One region of the Serratia sp. LTN-2 genome, then DNA from elsewhere that is predicted to be linked to it. Evidence: predicted binding sites of a transcription regulator. Region 1 holds the regulator's gene; the other holds the start of a gene.
The links. The regulator ArgR, encoded in region 1, controls arginine synthesis, uptake and breakdown. The targets are predictions, from matches to a motif close to ANTGAATAAAAATACANT.
Positions count from the first base shown of each region.

Region 1 (3,092 bases):
GTGCGGATCTCGACACGCTGGTGGACATGGTGGTGAAAACCGCACAGCCGGGCGATCACATTCTGGTGATGAGCAACGGCGGTTTCGGCGGCATTCACGATCGCCTGCTGGACGCGCTGGCGAAAAAGCAGGAACCGAAGGTGACCTACTGATCGCTTAGCCGCATCAGCCAACACAAGGGCCGCATTCGCGGCCTTTTTTACGCCCATAAAAAAGCCCTCGCGAGCGAGGGCAACGGGGTTCGTCGGATAGGACGACGAGAGGGTCTCTGGGAAATCGGCGTTTGCGTCAGAACTCGGCAGTGGCAGTGACGAGGGTAATCAGCTCTGCAAAGCCGTTCCCAGAGTTGTTATTTGTAAATCTCGGCGGTGGCGTGGTAGTTGCCTTCGTTACGCGCTTCGATTACGCGGTAGGCGGTCGCGCCTTTCGCGTCGGCTTTCTCCGACAACGCCTGGCGAATGTCGGTCGGCGCGCCGTCGATGCCGCTGACGGTAATGGTGCCGATAGATTGCAGATTGGTGGTCTGATCGTTAGTCACCAACTGGGCGGCGGAGGCGCCGAAGGAGATGACGGACAGCAAACCGAGTGCAGCAACAGTAGTTTTCATGTTCATGATAGCGATCCTTGGTCATAACAGCCTGGAAGGGCTTGGCAGCGATTTTTATTCTTGAAGGCCGTTATGACAGCGTTTGGTTCCAGAGATGTATTGCCCGTTGCCGGGTAATGCCGGTACTTATTTGTAGATTTCAGCGGTCGCGTGGAAGTTGCCGTCGTTACGCGCTTCGATCACGCGGTAAGCGGTCGCCCCTTTGGCGTCGGCTTTATCGGACAGCGCCTGACGAATGTCGGAAGGTGCAGCGGCGACGCCGCTCACAGTGATCACGCCGGCGGGCTGCAGTTTTGCGGCCTGGGTTGCATCAACAGATTGTGCTGCGAATGCGCCGAAGGAAAGCATGGACAGAACGCTCAGGGTTGCAACGGTAGCTTTAATTTTCATCATCTCACCTCATCGTATTCTTTTATCAGTTCTAACGAACTGTGACTTAGTTCACGGAAATGAGTATACAGCTAGTAACGCGAAAAATTAATAGTTCGCTAACAGTTGCTAGTGAAACTTTAAACCGGTGAACCTTCTTTTTTATAACCGTAAGGAATAAAAAACGCTTATAAAACGATCTTTTGATGTTAATTTTATGTAATTTCAATGAGGTAAGTGCTTTTGACCAAAAGTGCGGAAGATCACAGTGGGTACTGCTGGCTACATGGAGATGTCATGGAAATGTGTTGTAGCGGGATAAAAAAGCAGTGTTAAACGCGGTTGGGGGCCGAGAAGGTAACGCAGGGGTTAAAGAAGCGCTAACAAAATGCGAACGGTAGCCGCACTTTGTTAGCGCCAGGTTTCACAGCTCTTGCTCGAACACGCCCAGGATCGCTTCATGCAGCTTCTGAGCGGTAAAGCCGCTGGACGGGGTGACGAAAATCGTGTCGTCGCCGGCGATAGTGCCAAGGATGCCCTGGGATTTGCCCAATGAGTCGAGCAGGCGGGCGATCAGCTGTGCGGCGCCCGGGCTGGTGTGGATCACCACGACGGCGTCGTTATGGTCGACGTCCAGCACCAGGTTCTTTAGCGGGCTGGTAGTGGTCGGCACGCCGAGTTCGGCCGGAAGGCAATACACCATCTCCATTTTGGCATTACGCGTACGTACCGCACCGAACTTGGTCAGCATGCGCGATACTTTGGATTGGTTAATGTTTTCGAAGCCTTCTTCTTGCAGCGCCAAAACGATCTCGCCTTGAGAACTGAATTTTTCTTCTTTCAATAACGCTTTGAACGTCTTGATCAGATCTTCCTGTTTTGCGGGATTACGCATTTTGCACCGTGGAAAGTTGATAGTGGAAGTCATGATTATGCATATAGATGAATTTTTATGCAACAGAGGCCGACCCAAAGAAAATAAACATGACCGGGCGGCGAGGAAAGGGCGGCATTTTAACAAAATCCGGCCGCGATGAATATGCCCTTTTGACGACGGAAAATCGGCCCGCAGTAGTAAATAAAATGTTATTAAAATGATGTTGTTCTGATGTTGCGTAAGGGTGTAATGTAACGGCCGGTTAACTTGCTCGTGAATAACCTCGCATTATTTTTGATTAGTGTGCGCTATGCCCTTCATGCGTAAGCGATTTAATCTAAAATGGGCGCGACAGCGGCCATTTTATTACACTGGCAGGCAAGAATTGGCTAATTTATTGTTTTTAAAGGTGTAATAATTTAAGGTCCGTAACCAACACATTCACGGCGCTTTATATATTTAAGATAATAAAGGAGTATAGGATGAAAGTTGCAGTTCTCGGTGCTGCTGGCGGTATCGGCCAGGCCCTCGCCCTTCTACTCAAAACCCAGCTTCCTTCAGGTTCTGAACTCTCTCTCTACGACATTGCCCCCGTTACCCCAGGCGTTGCCGTCGACTTAAGCCACATCCCAACCGCAGTTAAAATCAAAGGCTTCAGCGGCGAAGACGCGACCCCGGCTCTGCACGGCGCGGACGTGGTGCTGATTTCCGCCGGCGTGGCCCGTAAGCCAGGCATGGATCGCTCCGACCTGTTCAACGTTAACGCCGGCATCGTGCGTAACCTGATTGAGCAAGTGGCGAAAACCTGCCCGAAAGCCTGCATCGGCATCATCACCAACCCGGTAAACACCACGGTCGCCATCGCGGCGGAAGTGCTGAAAAAAGCCGGCGTTTACGACAAAAACAAACTGTTCGGCGTGACCTCGCTGGATATCATTCGTTCCAACACCTTCGTGGCCGAGCTGAAAGGCAAGCAGCCTGAAGAACTGAACGTGCCGGTGATCGGCGGCCACTCTGGCGTGACCATCCTGCCTCTGCTGTCGCAGATCCCAGGCGTGAGCTTCACCGATCAGGAAGTGGCGGATCTGACCAAACGCATTCAGAACGCCGGCACCGAAGTGGTGGAAGCTAAAGCCGGTGGCGGATCTGCAACGCTGTCCATGGGCCAGGCGGCCGCACGTTTCGGCCTGTCTCTGGTGCGTGCGCTGCAGGGTGAGAAAGGCGTGGTGGAATGCGCTT
Region 1 covers NZ_JCAXDO010000021.1:15,409-18,500, reverse strand. The annotation lists gene mpl (UDP-N-acetylmuramate:L-alanyl-gamma-D-glutamyl-meso-diaminopimelate ligase) at 1-152, shown strand, start outside; gene yhcN (peroxide/acid stress response protein YhcN) at 350-613, opposite strand; gene yhcN (peroxide/acid stress response protein YhcN) at 734-997, opposite strand; gene argR (transcriptional regulator ArgR) at 1,401-1,871, opposite strand; gene mdh (malate dehydrogenase) at 2,336-3,092, shown strand, end outside.

Region 2 (3,092 bases), on a different contig from region 1:
TGGTACTGCTCGGCGACGTTGGTCAGGTTGAGGAACTGGCTGAAGGCGCGCGCCACCGGCAGCAGCTCGTCGTTGGACAGGTTCTGCAGGGTGGAGAGCAGTTCCTGGCGATGCGCTTCGTTGCCGGCGCGTGAGGATTTGGAAAGCTTACGGATGGTCTCTACGCGATCGAGAATATGCTCGCCCAGCGCTTCTTTGATGGTATCGCCGAGCAATTTGCCGAGCATACTGACATTACTGCGCATTGCCGAATATTGTTCGTTCATATAACCCCTGACCCAGTTCTGTATGATTTTTATCTTGTAAATAAATTTCACGCGTCAGGCGCAGACCGCCTGCCTGATCCCACCGCGTTCCTGTCCAGTCGTCCAATTGACACTATTTTTAGCAAAAAAACATCAAAATCGGCGCATTTTCTGAAATTTAATTACGGCACGTCGGTTATCAGCACGGCTTATTTCGCCGTCTACTACTTATTTGGAGTTAGGGGAAAGCATAAAGCATTTCCCCTGTTAAATGTCGGGTTTATTGCCGGCAAAAATGAGTGACCAGCTGGCCCAGCAGTTTACGCGTCGGTTCGATAAACGCGGTGTCGAGGTACTCGTCCGGCTGGTGGGCCTGGTCGATAGAGCCGGGGCCGAGCACTAACGTCGGACACACCTGCTGTACGAACGGCGCCTCGGTGCAGTAGTTGACCACCTGGGTGCGGGTGCCCAGCAGTTCCTCGATCACTGCCACCATGCGGTGGTCGGTTGGGCACTCGTAGCCCGGCACCGACGCGTGCAGCTCTTCGATGCTCAGGCGGCCCGGCCAGCGTTGGCTCACCGGCTCCAACGCCTGATGCATCAGTTCGTTGATGTTGTCGAGCGTCATGCCGGGCAGCGGGCGGATATCCAGGTGCAGCTCGCAGCAGGCGCAGATGCGGTTGGCCGCGTCGCCGCCGCTGATATGGCCGAAGTTCATGGTGGGATAAGGCACGGCGAACGCCGGGTTGTTGTAGCGCTCCTGCAGGGTTTTGCGCAGCGCCATCAGGTGGCTGATGGATTCGTGCATCAGATCGATGGCGTTGACGCCGCGCGCCGGATCGCTGGAGTGGCCGGACTGGCCGACGATGCGAATGGCGTTGGCCATGTGGCCCTTGTGCGCGCGGACTGGCTGCAGCGAGGTCGGTTCGCCGATGATGGCGAAATCCGGCCGAATGGCGGTGGAGGCGGCGAAATAGCGTGCGCCGGCCATCGTCGTTTCTTCATCTGCGGTGGCTAAAATGTACAGCGGCTTGGTCAGTTTGCTCGCGTCGATATCGCGCACCGCATCCAGAATAAAGGCGAAGAAGCCTTTCATGTCGGCGGTGCCCAGGCCGTAGAGCTTGTTGTCGTGCTCGGTCAGGGTGAAGGGATCGCGCGTCCAGCGGCCTTCGTCGTAAGGCACCGTATCGGTGTGGCCGGCCAGCAGCAGGCCGCCGCTGCCTTCGCCGATGCTGGCCAGCAGGTTGAATTTGTGGCGCGAATCCGGCACCGGCTGCACGTCGACGCGAAAGCCCAGGTCGGCAAACCATTCGGCCAGCAAGTTGATTAACGCCTCATTGCTCTGATCGAGGCCGGCATCGGTGGCGCTGATCGACGGTGTGGCGATCAACGCCCGGTACAGCTCAATAAATGGAGGTAATTTCATCTTCACTGTTGACAGCCTTTGGTTAGGATAGTATCAATATTCATGCATTTATTTTGAATAAAAATACAGTAAGCCGAAGCGTAAGGGAACCCGATACCCGGATGTTTATAAAAGCATCAACGCCTGGCTCCGTGGGTGAACGGCGCAACAACGCTGGCTAGCCCTGTTACCTGGGTCGAAAACGACCGCACGTCAGTTGAGAAGGTGAAAGGCCACATGTTGAATACGCTGATCGTTGGTGCCAGCGGTTACGCCGGAGCGGAGCTCACGGCTTACCTGAATCGCCACCCACACATGAACATAACCGCTTTAGCGGTTTCAGCGCAAAGTGCAGATGCAGGAAAGTTGCTTTCCGATCTCCATCCCCAGTTGAAAGGCATCGTCGATCTGCCGCTGCAGCCGTTGACCGACGTTGCACAGGCGGCGCAGGGCATCGATGTGGTGTTCCTCGCCACCGCCCATGAAGTCAGCCACGATATTGCACCGGCTTTTCTGGCGGCGGGTTGCGTGGTGTTCGATCTTTCCGGCGCCTTCCGCGTGCAGGACGCCGGTTTTTATAGCCAGTACTACGGTTTCGAGCATCAGCATGGCGCTCTGCTGGAGCAGGCGGTGTACGGCCTGGCGGAGTGGCAGAGCGACAAGATCAAACGGGCGCAGCTGATCGCGGTGCCGGGCTGCTACCCAACGGCGGCGCAGTTGGCGCTCAAACCGTTGATCGAAAAGCAGCTGCTGAACCTGGACCAGTGGCCGGTGATCAACGCCACCAGCGGCGTCAGCGGCGCCGGGCGCAAGGCCAGCATGACCACCAGCTTTTGCGAAGTGAGCCTGCAGCCATACGGCATTTTCACTCACCGGCACCAGCCGGAGATCGTTGCGCACCTGGGCGTGCCGGTCATCTTTACGCCGCACCTGGGCAATTTCCCGCGCGGCATTCTTGAAACCATCACCTGCCGCCTGAAAGCCGGCGTGACCGCGCAGGACGTGGCTGCCGCCTATCATGCCGCCTATGACGACAAGCCGCTGGTGCGGCTGTACGACCAGGGCGTGCCGGCGCTGAAAGCGGTGGTGGGGCTGCCGTTCTGCGACATCGGTTTTGCGGTGCAGGGCGAGCATCTGATCGCCGTGGCGGTGGAAGACAACCTGCTGAAAGGCGCGGCCGCACAGGCGGTGCAATGCCTGAATATCCGTTTCGGTTTCCCGGAAACCCAGTCACTCCTTTAAACCAGCGTGAGTAAACAGCAATGAACCCGTTAATTATCAAGTTAGGTGGCGTGTTATTAGACAGTGAAGAAGCGCTGGAACGTCTGTTTACCGCGTTGGACAGCTACCGGCAGCAGCATCAGCGTCCGCTGGTGATCGTGCACGGCGGTGGCTGCGTGGTAGACGAGCTGATGAAGCAGCTCTCTTTACCGGTGGTGAAA
Region 2 covers NZ_JCAXDO010000016.1:102,434-105,525, forward strand. The annotation lists gene ppc (phosphoenolpyruvate carboxylase) at 1-266, opposite strand, end outside; gene argE (acetylornithine deacetylase) at 526-1,671, opposite strand; gene argC (N-acetyl-gamma-glutamyl-phosphate reductase) at 1,888-2,892, shown strand; gene argB (acetylglutamate kinase) at 2,913-3,092, shown strand, end outside.
Region 2: argC (N-acetyl-gamma-glutamyl-phosphate reductase) is a predicted target of ArgR. The motif match lies at 1,724-1,741, and genes of this name have one in related genera.